Regions from separate parts of the Desulfotomaculum sp. genome, predicted to be linked through region 2. Evidence: a T-box and tRNA genes for the amino acid it is inferred to sense, from the RefSeq annotation. Region 2 holds a T-box; the other holds one or more tRNA genes.
What was found. A T-box is a leader RNA that pairs with one kind of tRNA and senses whether it is charged. The one in region 2 lies ahead of ileS (isoleucine--tRNA ligase), so its partner is inferred to be a tRNA-Ile.
Positions count from the first base shown of each region.

Region 1: it encodes a tRNA-Ile, which carries the amino acid that the T-box ahead of ileS (isoleucine--tRNA ligase) is inferred to sense. The anticodon was not compared.

Region 1 covers NZ_CEVWQM010000039.1:12,375-18,312, reverse strand. The annotation lists gene AC1U9Z_RS16810 (Ldh family oxidoreductase) at 1-604, opposite strand, end outside; gene AC1U9Z_RS16805 (hydroxyacid dehydrogenase) at 628-1,569, opposite strand; gene AC1U9Z_RS16800 (FadR/GntR family transcriptional regulator) at 2,088-2,804, shown strand; tRNA gene AC1U9Z_RS16795 (tRNA-Val) at 2,936-3,011, opposite strand; tRNA gene AC1U9Z_RS16790 (tRNA-Glu) at 3,021-3,096, opposite strand; tRNA gene AC1U9Z_RS16785 (tRNA-Ile) at 3,186-3,260, opposite strand; tRNA gene AC1U9Z_RS16780 (tRNA-Asn) at 3,268-3,342, opposite strand; gene rpoD (RNA polymerase sigma factor RpoD) at 3,413-4,516, opposite strand; gene dnaG (DNA primase) at 4,513-5,938, opposite strand, start outside.
Region 2 covers NZ_CEVWQM010000011.1:49,588-60,361, forward strand. The annotation lists gene AC1U9Z_RS08370 (alpha/beta-type small acid-soluble spore protein) at 1-47, shown strand, start outside; gene ileS (isoleucine--tRNA ligase) at 155-2,947, opposite strand; T-box leader at 3,004-3,233, opposite strand; gene AC1U9Z_RS08380 (DUF167 domain-containing protein) at 3,365-3,652, opposite strand; gene AC1U9Z_RS08385 (DivIVA domain-containing protein) at 3,753-4,292, opposite strand; gene AC1U9Z_RS08390 (YlmH family RNA-binding protein) at 4,324-5,115, opposite strand; gene AC1U9Z_RS08395 (YggT family protein) at 5,115-5,369, opposite strand; gene AC1U9Z_RS08400 (cell division protein SepF) at 5,396-5,833, opposite strand; gene AC1U9Z_RS08405 (YggS family pyridoxal phosphate-dependent enzyme) at 5,848-6,525, opposite strand; gene AC1U9Z_RS08410 (biotin/lipoyl attachment domain-containing protein) at 6,543-7,340, opposite strand; gene pnpS (two-component system histidine kinase PnpS) at 7,776-9,158, opposite strand; gene AC1U9Z_RS08420 (response regulator) at 9,165-9,863, opposite strand; gene pgeF (peptidoglycan editing factor PgeF) at 9,886-10,704, opposite strand; gene AC1U9Z_RS08430 (MBL fold metallo-hydrolase RNA specificity domain-containing protein) at 10,721-10,774, opposite strand, start outside.

The DNA of each region.
Region 1 (5,938 bases), on a different contig from region 2:
TATCGATGGCCCAACCTTCGGGAATGTCTTTGTCCTGCTTAGCTGCCAGAATAATATTTCCCCTGGCCACGATACTAGAGGACATATCTACCACCACCGGCTGTTCTTCACCAGGGAAACCAAAGGCAATGGGGTTGGTACCAAAGTAGGATTCCCGTCCACCCCAGGGCGGAATACCAGAAGGTGTATTGGTAAAGGCCAAGCCAATCATACCGGCGGCCGCAGCCTGCTTACAGAAGTAGGCCGAAGCACCATAGTGGTTGCTGTGTTTTACTGTTACACCGCCCATGCCAGCTTCTTTCGCCAGGTTGATGGCCACTTCCATGGCTTTAACGCCAACCAATTGTCCCAGGCCGTTGTCTCCATCAAGCACAGCCACTGCCGGAGCAGTTTTATCTACTTTGATGTTGGCTTGAGGATTGATCCGGCCATTTTGGATACGGGTGGTGTAAATGGGAAGTCTGCTAATGCCGTGGGTATCTAAACCTTCCAGGCTGGTATCCACCAAAACATCTGCCACAATATCAGCATCCGCCTTGGGAACTCCCACCCCTTGTAACAGATTTGAGCAAAAGGTCAGTAATTTTTCCGAACTAAAATTCATTTGTAACCCTCCGGTTCCTCGTTTTATCTAACGACACATAATGAGCCTTGACCGCGAATAATTTTGGTGCATTCACGGGCCACCAGCTCGGAAGTGCGAACCTGTGCTTCTTCAGTAAGGCCAGCAATGTGAGGTGTAATAATAATGTTGTCCAGTTCCAGAAGTTTATTGCCAGTTGGAGGTTCCTTAGCCAAAACATCCAGAGCAGCACCAGCGATGGTTTTGGACTTAAGTGCCTCATAAAGGTCATCTTCATTGATCACGCCGCCGCGTGCGGTATTGATGATATAGGATGTCTTTTTCATGGTGCCCAGGCTATCTTTATTAATTAAGTTTCTGGTTTTATCATTTAAGGGTACATGCAGGCTCACATAGTCTGATTTGGCTAATACTTCCTCCAGGGAGGTCATGCAAACACCAATGTCGGTGCAGGCCAGTTCATAGGGGGGTAAAAATGGGTCATACCCAAGTACTGTCATACCCATCGCTCTGGCTCTGGAGGCCAATCTTGCACCAATTTCACCTACACCGACAAGCCCCAGGGTCTTGCCATAGATTTCTTCCCTGGTCCAGAGTTTACGGTTCCAGTTACCCTGCTTGACATCCTGGTTCGCCTTTTCCAGTGGACGTGAGAAGGCAAACATGGCAGAAAAGACATACTCAGCTACGGAAATAGCGTTGGCGTTACGGGCAAAGACAACCGGGATGCCTTTTGCTTTGGCTGCTGCCACATTGATATTATCCAAGCCTACACCCAAACGGCCAACAACCTTTAAATTAGGGGCCTGGGTCATTAACTCTTCGGTTACCTTGGTTTGGTTCCTCACGATTAGAACATCGCAATCTTTGACGACTTCGGCTAAATTGTCACTTTTCCATAGATTTTGGTCATAGACAACTTCGCCCAATTCCCTGAGGATCTCCAGACCCTCTTCCCAGATTAATTCGGTTACAACGGTTTTCATTTTTTCACCTCAAATTTATTATGAGAATCCCTCTGCTACTAGCAGTCAGTTTGAGTTAGAAAAGGTCTTGTACCAAAAAGCATAAGTCTTTGGCTTTTGTGCCCTTTTCTGTAACGCTTAGCTTCTTATTATTCTGGTCTTTTTCAGCAAAAATAATTATTGAATTTAGTTTCTTTCTAAGTAAAAATAATATTTGTTACGAGGAATGTTGCAAGGTATGTATTATTAGGTATGTGGTAATACCAGTCTTAAAAAGATAATACAATTATTCACTTGATTAGTCAATTATTTTTTGTCAAGAATACGACTTTGTTCGACATTGATAGTCATTTCACTACTATTTTCAAGCAAATTTGCCTTATTTTGCAATTGTTTTGCCTTGGTTGTCGAAATGTTTTCTGCTTCTGCTTTGACCTTATATTTTTTAATATATCTTGAGAGATAATGTGAAATATAGTATATTTAGAACACTAGAGGTATTACCTTTATCGGTATACCCAATTTTTTAGAGGTGAGAAATGTTTAATAATCGCATTGGACGTAGTGAAAGCCTTCGCACTGAGGTTGCCGATTATATAAGAAACCTTATAGCCACAGGACAATTAAAACCTGGGGATCGTCTGCCTACTGAAAGAGACATGGCCGAAAACTTTGGTGTAAGTCGTACGGTCATCCGGGATGCTGTAAAAACCTTGGCAGGTATCGGACTGCTGGATGTTAAGCACGGTGTTGGTATCTTTGTGGCTACCCCGGATGGCAGTGTGGTGGGACAGCACCTATCCCAACTTCTGCAGTATCATTTGGAGACGTTGGAGCATATTTATGAGGTTCGTATTCTTTTAGAGAAGGCTGCTGCCTTTTGGGCCGCCCAGCGTTGTACCCCTGAGGACTATATTAAACTAAAAAATCTATTAGAAGAAGCCCATAATGTTGATGAGGCTGATTACCCTGACCGATTTGCGGAATTAAACCGCAACTTCCACATCCTGGTGGCAGAGGCCTCTCAAAACCCAGTGGTTGCTATTATGACGGAAAATATTTTAGATATGCTTGAGCATACCACGGTCGAAACCCACCGTATTCCAGGTCGCGCCGTCCGTTCGATTGACGAACATGAGCGTGTATTAACTGCTATTATTGAACACAAAGCAGAAGAAGCCAAGAAGGTCATGGAAGAACACTTAAGCAGTGTGTTGGAGACTCACCGAAAGGAAAAGAAGGAAAAAAGGAATTAGCCATAGCACAAGGGGACGGTTCTTTTGTGTTGTTCTATAGAACAACACAAAAGAACCGTCCCCTTGTGCTACTCGCCTGTGCCGTTAACGACATAAAAAACAAAACCCTTACCGATTTGGTAAGGGTTTTCTGGTGGGCGATGACGGGATCGAACCGCCGACATCCTGCTTGTAAGGCAGGCGCTCTCCCAGCTGAGCTAATCGCCCATATTTATTTGGTGACCCCTACGGGATTCGAACCCGTGTTACCGCCGTGAAAGGGCGGTGTCTTAGACCACTTGACCAAGGGGCCATTTGAGAGGTGAGATGTGAGAAATTAGAGGTGGGATTCTTTTTGCGAGAGGCTTCTCACTTCCAACCTCTCACATCCCACTTCTCAATTGGTGGGCCCACCAGGACTCGAACCTGGAACCAGCCGGTTATGAGCCGGATGCTCCACCATTGAGCTATAGGCCCTTATATTTGGCTCCCCGAGTAGGATTCGAACCTACAACCTACCGGTTAACAGCCGGTTGCTCTACCATTGAGCTATCGAGGAGCATCATCACGAAAGTTATTATACTAAAACAACTCCGTGAGGTCAACCCATATTTTATTTTTTTATTATTTTAGTCCAGATAATCCTTTAATTTCTTGCTGCGGCTAGGATGACGCAATTTACGCAATGTCTTTGCTTCAATCTGACGAATACGTTCCCTGGTAACACCAAATTTTTGTCCCACTTCTTCCAGTGTTCTAGCACGACCGTCATCTAAGCCAAAACGCAAGCGTAATACCTTTTGCTCCCGATCGGTTAATGTCTTAAGCACTTCGTCCAGTTGTTCGCGGAGGAGTGTAAAGGAAGCTTCTTCTGCTGGTGCCCTGGCATCCGCATCCTCAATGAAGTCACCTAAATGGGAATCTTCTTCTTCACCAATGGGAGTTTCCAGTGAAACAGGTTCCTGGGCAATCTTCATAATCTCACGGACTTTATCGCCGGAAATATCCATTTCCTTAGCGATTTCCTCAGGCGATGGTTCCCTCCCCAATTCTTGGAGTAATTGTCTGGAAACCCGAATTAATTTATTGATGGTTTCTACCATGTGTACGGGTATACGAATGGTACGAGCCTGGTCTGCAATGGCCCTGGTTATGGCCTGGCGAATCCACCAAGTTGCATAGGTGCTAAATTTAAAGCCTTTACGAAAATCAAATTTTTCTACGGCTTTTATCAAACCTAAATTACCTTCTTGAATTAAATCCAGGAATAACATTCCTCTGCCCACATAACGCTTGGCAATGCTTACAACTAAACGTAAGTTAGCCTCAGCAAGACGACGTTTAGCCTCTTCATCCCCTTGCTCCATCCGTTTGGCCAGTTCGATTTCTTCCTCGGGGGTGAGAAGCGGTACCCGACCAATTTCCTTTAAGTACATACGAACTGGATCGTCAATACCAATACCCTCGGGAATACTTAAATCTACTTCTACTTCTACCTCTTCCTCGGGTGTATTGTCCACTGAGTCATCTACTTCCAGAGGCTCCAAATCACTGGCTAAGGGGACAACTTCAATACCCATGGCAGAAATTTTTTCATAAATGTCATCAATTTGATCTGGCGACAATTCGGTACCCTGAAGGGTATCCATAATTTCGTTGTATGTTAGTACCCCACGTTTTTTGCCCTTTTCAATTAATTCTTTAACTTGTTCTACTTTCATTTCGTCCCTCATGTTGCCACTCCCCTTTCGGGCCCCTCGGATTTCATGATAAGATTAATCTCGCGACTCAGCTGGATTACTCCTTCGGTATCTCCGCTTTTCTCCGCCGCTGCCAACTTTATTAACAATTCATCAAGTTTTGCTTTTTCTCTTGCTCTTTTTATGGTATTAATTAAATCAGAAAGTATTTGATCTGCATTTTGCCCTGGAATTTCTTGGACCAGTAAACTGCTTACAACCCCTTGGGATATTTCATCTAATTCATCCAATAATACAGAATCTTCATATCCCGTCTCGAGATATACATCAAATATTTTCTGGTAAACACTATTTTGAAAAAAATCTTTACCTAAGTTTTGGAGGATCGGTTCTAGAGATTCTTTATTTTCTATGGCAAATCTTAATATACCTGCTTCAGCAATTGACCTTTTATCCTTTAATGGCGGAGGCAAAAAATTCCTCACACTCGGTATATTATGACTATTTTTTGTAAAATTATCCTGAATTGTAGGTTTTTTTCTTAAGCTTTTTTTGTAATTTTTAATTTCCTCCAGCACGGTCTCCCAGTTCACCTGCAAAACTGTGGCCGTTTGCTTAACTGTTTCTTCAAATTCAATGGCACTGGCCACAGAAGCCAAATTGGGTAACACCTCCTGTAGGATTCTTTGTTTGGTGCCTGGATTTTGTATACCGTATTTTTTTGCCGCCTGTAATAACTTATATTGAACCATTGGCATTGCCTGCTCAATTACACTTTGCCAGCCAGATAATCCATGGGCTTGAATATATTCATCCGGGTCCTTTGCTCCAACAATGGTAGCAATTCTAACTCGGCAGCCCAATTCCTGCAAAATATCTGCCGACCGAATTGCTGCCTTGATCCCAGCGTCATCGGAATCATAGGCTATCACAACATCGTGGGTATAACTCATAAGCAAATTTCCCTGCTCCCGGGTGAAGGCTGTTCCCAGGGATGCTACGGCATTGGTCACACCATGCTGGTAAGTGGCTACCACATCCATATAGCCCTCCATTAACGCCACATAGCCAAGCTCTCTAATCCCTTTGCGGGCGATGTGCAAACCGTAGAGAAGCTGCCCTTTTTTGAAAAACTCCCCTTCTGGTGAGTTTAGGTACTTAGGAGTATCGTCCCCCATGGTTCTGCCACCGAAGCCCACAACCCGCCCCTGGCTATCCCAAATAGGAAACATTACCCGATGGCGAAACCGATCGTAATATCCCCCGGCTTCCTTTTTATGCACCAAGCCCAAATTCGTTAGTTCTTCGCCAGAAATACCTTTAGATGTCAAGAACTTTGTTAAGGCATCCCAGCCCGGTGGTGCATAACCCAGCTCAAAATTTTCCCTGGTGCTATCGGTAAGGTTACGGGTCTCTATATATTTTATTGCTGCTGAGCCAACATCTTTGGTTAAC
Region 2 (10,774 bases):
CCAAAAAGGGTATCATTGATTTAAATGCATTAAGGGCGAAGGAGTAAAAAGAGTTACCTCAAAACGAGGTAACTCTTTTCTTACTTAGCCAGAGCCGTGGGCCATGGCCAAAAAATAATCCTTAAGCAATCCATGCAATAAAGCGGGTGGTTACTTAGCGGGTGGTATTTGTCACCACACCAGCACAGCGGGGGCAAAGGGTGGTGTGCTCGGCATGGCTGCCCACTTCTTCGTGGTACATCCAACAGCGCTCACACTTGGCACCTGTGGCTGCAACCACCTGGACGGCCAGTTCCAGTTCCTCTGCTTTCATGGCATTTGCCGGAGCCTCTGCCAATGGGTGTAGGTTTACTTTCGAGACAATGAAGAGAGTGGTTAGCTCCCCTGCCATTGGTTTGAGCAATTTCGCCACTTCCCCGGCAACATAAAGATCAACTTGGGCTTCCAGGGCATTGCCAATCGCCTTGTTCTGACGGGCCACTTCTAAGGCCTTTAATACTTCTTTGCGAATTTCATGGATTTTATCCCATTTCTTTTCCAGTTCAATGTCCATGTACTCAACATTTACTTCTGGCATATCCAATAATTGTACACTGGCCAGGCGTTCTCCCTCCACCGGCATATATTTATAAATCTCTTCGGTGGTAAAGGCCAGGATTGGTGTCAACAGCCGAACCAAAGCATCCAGTGCTTCGTAAAGAACAGTCTGAGCCGACCGACGCTCCAAGGAATCTGGAACTGCGGTATAGAGACGGTCCTTGATAATATCTAAGTAGAATGCACTGAGTTCCACCACACAATAATTGTGGATGGCGTGGTAAACAACGTGGAACTCATAGTTTTCATAGGCATTACGTACTTGCTTATTCAACTTGTGCAGTTCCATCAAGGCCACGCGATCTAACTCCGACATCTTTTCATAGGCTACCTTATCCTTGGCCGGATTAAAGTCGTAAATATTACCCAGCAGGAAGCGGGCAGTATTTCTAATCTTGCGGTAGGACTCAGTCATTTGCTTTAAAATATTCTGAGATAAGGCTAAATCCGTTCGGTAATCGGCAGAGGAAACCCACAGGCGAAGGATATCCGCACCCATCTGGCCGCAGATCTTTAAGGGGTCCACAACATTGCCCAGGGACTTGGACATTTTACGTCCCTTTTCATCCACTGTAAAACCGTGGGTTAAGACCGCTCGATAGGGTGGCTTTCCTGTCACAGCCACAGAAGTGGATAAAGAGGAGTTAAACCAACCTCTGTGCTGGTCACTGCCCTCCAGATAAAGGTCTGCCGGCCACTGCAGTTCTGGCCATAACTCTGGCTGATTTAATACAGCCAGGTGACTGGAGCCAGAGTCAAACCAAACATCCATGGTGTCCGTCTCTTTACGGAAATCCTTACCCTGACCACAGTGGGGACAAGTCAAGCCAGTTGGCACCAGTTCATTGGCTTCCTTAGCAAACCAAATGTCGGAGCCATGCTCCCTGAACAGTTTTTCAACGTGGGCAATGGTCTCCTCCGTGATGATTTCTTTGCCACAATCATTGCAATAGAAAATGGGAATCGGCACCCCCCAGGTCCGCTGACGGGAAACACACCAGTCACCACGACCCTCCACCATGTTGTAAATGCGCTCCTCACCCCAAGAGGGAACCCATTTGACATTGCGGATAGCCTGCAGTGTCGCCTGACGGAAGCCATCCACCGATGCAAACCACTGCTCGGTGGCCCGGAAAAAAATAGGTTGCTTACAGCGCCAGCAGTGAGGGTACTGGTGCTTAATATGAACGTGACCCATTAAAGAGTCCTGTTCCTTTAATTCCTCTACGATGCTCTTGTTGGCATCCATAATAAACTGCCCCTGAAACTTGCCGCCCTCGGCGGTAAATTTTCCTCGGTTGTCAACCGGAGCTAACACCGGCAGTTTGTACTTTTTACCAACCAGAAAGTCATCTTCACCATGGCCCGGTGCTGTATGCACCGCACCGGTGCCAGCCTCCAGGGTAACGTGTTCACCTAAAATAACCAGTGATTCCCTTTCTTCAATAAAGGGATGCTGACAAATTACTCGCTCCAGTTGTTCTCCTGAATAGGTAGCCAGGACCTCAGCCTCTTCGGCACCCACCGCTTGCTTGAAGGACTCCAACAATTCTTTGGCCACAACAATCTTCTGGCCCTGGACAACAGCCAGGACATACTCAAATTCCGGGTGCACACTGATGGCCACGTTAGCTGGCAGGGTCCAAGGGGTAGTGGTCCAAATTACCACCGCTGCATCCTGGGGTAAAACACCCTTCCCGTCTTTCACAGGGAATTTCACATAAATTGAGGGAGAGGTTTTATCGGCATATTCTACTTCTGCTTCGGCCAGAGCAGTTTCACAGCTGGCACACCAATAAACAGGTTTTAAGCCCTTGTAAATATAGCCTTTTTTGGCCATCTCACCAAAGACCCGAACCTGGGTAGCTTCATATTTGGGCAGTAGGGTTATATAAGGGTTTTGCCAGTTACCCCGAACACCCAGGCGTTGGAATTCCTCTCTTTGGGTGTTAACCCACTTTAGAGCGTAATCCTTACATTTAGCCCGAAATTCCACCGGATTAACCTGGTGGCGATTCAATCCAAGTTGCTTAATTGCTTGCTGCTCAATGGGCAGACCGTGGGTATCCCAACCCGGTATATAGGGGGAATCGTAACCACTCATGGAACGGTATTTAACAATGATGTCCTTTAACACTTTATTTAAGGTATGTCCCAAGTGAATATGTCCATTGGCATAGGGTGGGCCATCATGCAAAATAAATTTTCTTCTGCCCTTATTTTTTTCCTGTACTTTATTGTAGACATCAATTTCTTCCCAATACTTTTGTGTTTCTGGTTCCCTCTGGGGTAAATTGCCCCGCATGGGGAAATCTGTTTGAGGTAAATTTAGTGTTTTTCCGTAATCCACCTAATATTTCACTCCTGACCTTTGCATTTGATTGAGAAAATAGAAAAGCCCGCCCCTAAAGGGACGAGCTACTTTACCCGCGGTACCACCCTCATGAACAGGAAAAACCTGAACACTCGATACACTGATAACGGCAGCGCAGCCGACCAAGCCTACTCCCCGTTGTTCAGGTTTCAGCAGGCACCTCCCGGGTGATCTTCAAAGGATGGCACTGATTCGGATTCCACCAAGTACCGAACTCTCTGTACAGCCTCCAACCATCTACTACCCCGTTCAAAGGTTCTGAGAATATTTATAAACAGAACTATTATAACCAAAACCGTTCGGAAGGTCAACATTTGCGGTTTATTGTCGTTGAGTTAGCTTTTAGCTAGCCTGAAAATAACGGCCATCGGCCTTGGGCTTCATAGCTCATGGCTAACGACGAAGCAAAGCCCTTGCCTTTGCTTCACTGACCCCCCGTATACGCACTAGCTTATTCCGACCGGTATGCCCAGAGACAATCTCTACATTGGATTTAGCAATGCCAAAAACTTCCCCAAAAAACTTACAGCAGGCTTCGTTGGCGGCACCGTCCACTGGGGGTGCCGTGAGGCGAACCTTTAGAGCCCCCTCCATCTCACCGGCCAGGCTATTTTTGGCAGCCCTGGGCTGAACCCGCACTTTTATTACCACACCATTTTGATCCTCTTTTATGTCCAGCATCCAGTCCACTCTCCTAATAGCCATCAGCTTATGGGGTAGTAATTGGAAATGATACGTCCCTGACCCAAGATCAAAGGGATGCTGGGCGGCGGCTAAATTATCAGCTCACGCTCTCCTCCTCCACCGCCTGAACCTTCCCCTCCATCAGCTCCATTTGGGCTTCTAACAGGGCTCTAAACTTGGCCCTAAATACCTTGGCTTGTTTTTCCAACTGACGATATTCTAATAAAATGGCCTCAACCCTTGTTTCGGCCAACTTTAGCATTTCTTCGGCCCTGTGGGAGGCTTCCTTAACAATGCGTTCAGATTCTGCTTCGGCCTGCTGGGTCATGGTGCGGGCCGAGAATTCTGCTTGTTCCAACAGAATCTTGGCTTCCCGTTCAGCATTTTTTTTCATATCCTCAGCACTTTTTTGAGCCATCACCAGGGTGCGTTGTAAAGCATCCTCCAAATCACGGTAGTGGACAATACTTTCTTGGCTCTGACTAAGCTGTTCCTTTAACTCATGGTTTTCTACATACATTTTTTCATAGTTATCTTTTATTTTAAGCATCCAGGCGTCTACCTGTTTGGTATCATAGCCCCTAATGGCTTTATCAAACCCTTTGGCCTGAATTTCCATTGGCGTTAAATAACTCACCTGAAACACCTCCGCTGCTTTTTTATCCCAGTTATAAATAACGTTTTAACACTATACCTATTCGGCCACTTTTGGTGTTTCCTTTAATCTCGGATATTTCCACCCTGCCTCTTCCCCGCATGGAGAGCATATCGCCCTCTTGAATCGGGGCAGCTACATTGGAACAAGTATGCCAATTTATGTTTAGTCTTTCCGCCTGTATTTCCCGGGCAATGCGGCTTCTGGAGGTACCAAACCCAGCAGCGGCCACAGCATCCAAACGGAGGGAAGCAACGGTTGTTTTGATTTCTTTCACCTTTAACTCAGGCAGCACTAACTCCCCGGAGTTAATCTCTCTTACTTCCACTCCAACTTTATGTACCTTGGTTAGGTTCGTCATTAGGTAAGAAACAATCTCCTTGGCTACCATGACCTGGCAACCCTTCGGGGTAACGATTAAATCCCCTACCATTTCCCTTCGGATGCCTAATCCCAATAAAGACCCTAGAAAATCCCTGTGATTAACCTGTACCATTTTAAAATTACCCTCCACAGCTAAAAGAGTAATTTCATAATCGATATCTGTACCAGCCAGATAATCAGGGAAAATGGCAGTTCTGGTCCTTTCTGCCATTTCGTAACCACCCTGGGTGGCAAAATCCAACGCATGAATTCGTTCCAACATGGAAAGGATGAGACCCGTATGATACGGGTCATAAAAATGTGTTAACTGAGGAGAATGATTTTTTAACACGGTTTCCACTGAGTCTAAAACCTTCGTTAACACAGCTTTTTCATCGGGACTATTTAGATGACCCACCAGGGCCTTACGATCTAGTCTCATTATCTTACCATGTTAAAAATAAAGCTTTGAATCATCCTTAGTACAAGAAAAGCTACGATAGGAGATATATCCACCATGCCAAGGGGTGGGATGACTCGCCTAAAAATATTTAAGTAAGGGTCCGTTGTTTCGTAAAGAAACCGGATAATTGGATTGTGTGGGCTGTGCGGAAACCAAGATAATAAAATTCTTGCTAACAACATCATTTCATAGACCCAAAAAGCTACTTCAATAAAAGATAATAAAGTGTACATGGTTCACCCCGTCATATTATAACTTTTTATGATTTTGCCCAGGCAAAGATACTTTTCTCCTTGGTGTCTTTTCTTAACTCATTGGCTATATCAACATTACTGGGAACAAAGAGAAAAATGTTTTGCCCTACTTTCTGCATGTCACCATTTAAGGCAAAGGTTGCACCACTAATGAAATCAACAATTCTCCTTGCCTGCTCTGGCCCAGCCTTTTCTAAATTCACCACTACTGCCCGCCGGTTTTTTAGGTTTTCCGCTATCTGATGTGCCTCATCAAAGGAAGCAGGTTCACAAACAACCACTCTAAGTTGGCGACCTGAGTGAATACTTACCACCGGCGCGGTTTTCTTTTTGACCTGCTGCAAATTCTCCCTTTTATCTACAGCTTCCTTTTCTTCCTGTTGTTCTTCTGTTTCGTCAAAACCAATAAACCCCAAAAACTTATCAAACATACCCATCGCCATCCAATTCCCCCCCTTTAATATCTACTGCCAAAAATAGCCGTTCCTATTCTTATCAGAGTGGCCCCTTCTTCTATCGCTACCTTGTAATCATTGGTCATACCCATAGACAATTGATCCATCCTTACTCCGGGAATATCTTGCAAATCATGGGCCAGTCCCTTTAATTGCCTAAAGACGGGTCGAACCTCCTCCGGGTTCGTCACAAAAGGGGCAATGGTCATCAGACCTTGAATTGCAATACCGGATAAACCAGCGGCCTCGGCAACAAAATCACGTGCCTCCTGAAGCTCCAAGCCAAACTTTGTTTCCTCCCCGGCCACATTGACCTGAACCAGTACAGGTGTTACAATGCCCGCGGCCTGAGATTTTTTGTCAATCTCTTCAGCCAGTGTCCAGCGATCCAAGGAGTGTACCAATGCTACCCGACCGATTATGTGCTTTACTTTATTGGTTTGCAGGTGTCCGATTAGATGCCAGCGGGCCTCCGGTACCTCTGGTAATTTATTTTGTAATTCTTGAACTCTGTTTTCCCCTAAATCAAAGATCCCTGCGGCAATACATTCATTGGCCCTAGCCGCGGACACATTCTTGGTTACCGCAATTAAGGAAACCTCTACGGGATTTCTCCCAGCTTTTAAGGCACTGTCCAAAATTTGTTGTTTTATTGTTGAAAGGTTATCAGCAATACGCAATGTCATTCCCGCCTTTTCTATAGCTTGTCTCCCTCCCGGACAAACCTTGGATTGACTACATAGGACATACCCGGTTGAATATCCGCACCTTCTATGGCTGCTTGTCCATTTAACGTTTTAATTATTTTAACTGGCATCCAGCGAACCAGGCCTTTCCAAATGATATATAAACCTTCTTTGTTATCTTTGCTTACCAGGGCTGCTTCCTTTATCAGCAACCCATTAATTTCCTCTGTGATAATCTGAAAATCAATTGTTCGGTGATGGAGGATTTCATCGGGGTAATTCTTCATGACCAAAACAAAGGCCTTCTTTTCTCCCTTGTTCTCTAACTTATCAATTTTTACCCTGACCAATTGGTTTTGCCACTCTAGTTTTATTTCAGCATCCTTTAGCTCTTGAAGCTGCTTAAAATTCTCAGTCTCAAGCTCTCCGGCTATAAATATTGGCGTCAGATTATCAATGACCTTGGCGATGGGGGCACCCTTTTCAACATTGCCCCCTGGGCTCAAAGGAATATTATTATCTATTTTATCCAAAGGCGGCATTTCAACAACATCTAATTGTCCCGGTACTAAAATAGCTTCCAAGCCATCAATATGGTTACAGAACATACCACCAGCAGGAGTAGTCACTGCATACTGTTTTAGTCCCGATACGGTGTCCATGCTGGGGGCTTCCAATACTCCCAAGCTAGTACCGGCTTTCACCTTTTGGCCATCTGAAACGGAGTATTTCATAACCCCTTTGAGAGGAGCATTGATTAGGTATTCCTGCTTAATCAATAGGGCTGAGACGGCAATTTTCTCTGTCAATTGCCCCGGCTGAAGTGTTTCAACCCTTGCAATATTTCTATAAACAACATCCTTTAAACTTAAAAAGCACCAAAATAGGAGGAGCAAACCTAGGCAAAAAAACATAATCCTCGCCGCTAGCTTTTTTCTGGGACGTCTTGTTTTCGGTTTGCTAGCAAATCTCCTTGCCAATAACATCACCTGCCTAAATATGCCAGTTTAAAGATTTCGACAGGTCCGTTAGGAATTCCTTTGTAAAAAAAACACCCATAAGGGCGTTTTTTCTTATTTTACTAGAAGAACTTGGCTTGCGCAAAGTCTTTAGACGCAAACGGAAGCCAAGTTCTTCTAGCCTGATAATCGCTTTCTATTCTCCTTGTTCGGATGGTACTGACCAGCGGCATGAAAGTCATCTACGATCATCCTTAGAATTTTTATACTTTCAGATCGTGCAAGTTAAATCAACCTTCGATGCTTCTTTGGATTTAATGGCAAGGTAAAGGTAAAGGTGCTGCCTCGATGATTGCTTTTTACATAGATTCTTCCACTATGGGCTTCTATGATATGCTTACATATGGAAAGACCCAGGCCCGTACCACCCATTGATCTACTTCTGGCCTTATCAACCCGATAAAATCTTTCAAATACCCGCGGTAGATTTTCTTCAGGAATACCAATGCCGGTATCAGACACAGAGGTCTCAACCTTTTCTTGATTAAAAACAACCGAAATATTCACCTTGCCCCCAGACATTGTATATTTTATGGCGTTGTCCAATAGATTAATCATGACCTGGGCTAAAAAGCCCTGATCACCCGGTACGGTGGGCAGATCATCCTGTATCTCCGCTGTTATCGCAATATCCTTTTCCCTGGCCCGTCCCTCGAACATCTCCATTGTATTGCGAATAACATTCACCAAATCAACCGGTTGTTTGTTTAGTTTAGTACTCCGATCCTCCAAATGGGATAATTTTAAAAGATCATCAATAAGATTCTCTAAGCGCTTTCCTTCGGCACTAATAATACCCAAAAATTTTTGTGCTACGGTTGGTTCCTCAATGGCCCCATCCAGCAAGGTTTCCACAAAACCGTTAATGGATGTGAGGGGAGTCCTCAACTCATGGGAAACATTGGCCACAAACTCAGTCTTCATCCTTTCCAGTTTACGCCTTTCGGTTACGTCTGTTAACAGACCAACTACCCCAATTTTTTCATCATTCTTTCCCTTAAGGGGAGTAACCTGAACGCGAAATAATTTAGGCTGTGGTGTTATTACTTGTACTTCACCATGGTCCACCGGCTGCATTTCATGCAGTGCTTTGATAAAAAGTTCTTCTAACTCATGGTTGCGAATTACTTTAATCAGTTCATCACCAAGCCAATTAGCCTCTTTAATTTTAAATATCTCTTCTACCACCGGGTTGATTAGAATGACCCGGCCATGCTTGTCCAGGGCAATCACACCGTCGGCCATACTGTTTAAAATAGCCTGGGCACGGTTCCTTTCTTCCGTGATTACAATTAAATTTTTTCTCAGTTCCCGAGCCATATAGTTAATGCTCCAGGCCAGGTCATCCAGTTCCTCTTCACCTTCTACCCGAATTTCTGTATCTAAAAAACCTCCCGCCATCTCCTGGGCAACAGAAGTAATTTGCTCAACCGGTCTAATTAACCGTCGGATGGTTAACCAAGCCATAAAAACTGTGGCCCAAAAAGAGCCCAGCAGCACGGTGAGAAGGTTCGCTGAGCCAATATAAAAAAGTATGGCAAGAAGAAAGTAGATAAAAAAAAGGCAAGCATAGCTTCCTAAAGTACGCTGCCTCATCCCCTTTAGCACTTTAAACTAGACCTCCTTGAAACGATAACCTACTCCCCTGACTGTCTCGATAAATTGCGGTGCCTCTGGGATTTGCTCTAATTTTTGCCGAATATGACGGATATGAACATCAACCGTTCTCGAGTCACCACTAAAATCATAACCCCATATTTGCTCCAAAAGAAAATCACGCGTAAACACCTTGCCAGGGTTTCTGGCTAGATACCTTAATAGCTCAAATTCCTTGGGGGTAAAATCTTGTTTAATGCCTTTATAAGATACGATAAAACGTTCCTGATCAATCACCAGCTTGTCAATAATAATTCTGCCCGTTTCATCGGAAAGCTGATTATCCACAGTTTGCCGCCTTAGACGAGCCTTTATACGAGCCAGAAGTTCCCGTGGGCTAAAGGGCTTGGTAATATAATCGTCTGCCCCCATTTCCAAGCCCAACACCTTATCCAGTTCTTCGCCCTTGGCACTAAGCATGATAATGGGGATCGCACGGGTGTTGGTTTGCTGATTTAGTGTCCGGCAAACAGACAAACCATCCTGACCTGGCAGCATCACATCCAGTAAAATAATATCTGGCATTTCTGCCCTGGCCATTTCCAGAGCGGTATCCCCATCGCCTGCCTGCAATACCTGATAATCCTCCCGCTCCAAATTATACTTAATTAATTCGCGAATGGGTTGCTCATCATCCACCACAAGTACCTTGGGCATGATCGATCCCTCTTTCTTTCGGTTACTTAATCATAATTAAGGATGCCATACGACCCGTCTTCCCTTTTTCTGCACGATGGGAAAAAAACATATCATTATGGCAAACGGTACACAGGCCAGCCAAAGTAATATTTTCCGGCTTTATTGCTGCCTCCAAGAGAGCCTGGCGATTGGTCTCCCACAGGTGAAGTTTCCAGTGTCCAACGCCTGCTGGTTTAAGAAGTTCCCTCCATTGTTTAAACCGACTAACCACCACTTGTTGAACGGGTTCATCCACCTGGTAACAACAGGGACCAATGGAAGGCCCAATTCCCACTAAAATATCACCGGGATTGCAACCAAAGGCCAGTTCCATTTGCCGTACCGTCTCTGAGGCGATTCGCTGGACCGTACCCCGCCAACCAGCATGGGCCAACCCCACACATTTTTTCACCGGATCATAATAAAGGATTGGTACACAGTCAGCATAATAGCTGGATAAGGGTACACCGGGTGAATTTGTAATTAAAGCGTCGGTATCGGGCAAAGCCGTAGAATAATCTACGGCCCCCCTACCTCGATGTTCTGGACCAACAACCTGTACACGGTTACCATGGACCTGCACGGCTGCAACAAGATCTTGGTGTGGCATACCCAAAGCCTGGCAGGCGATCCGACGATTGGCCTGAACATGCCCTGGATTGTCACCCACATGTAAGGCCATATTTAATTCAGCATAGGGCTGCTGACTGATGCCCCCTACTCGGGTGGTAAAACCATGTACAATCCGATTGTCCTGCTTAAAAGCAGCAAACTGGATAAACTGGCAATGATCTTTATTGGCAACCGTTATTCCCTGCATTTAGCTTCTTCGCTCCTTAGCTAATATTCTCTCCCACATTCTCCTGGGCAACCTCATTTACCTGTGCCTC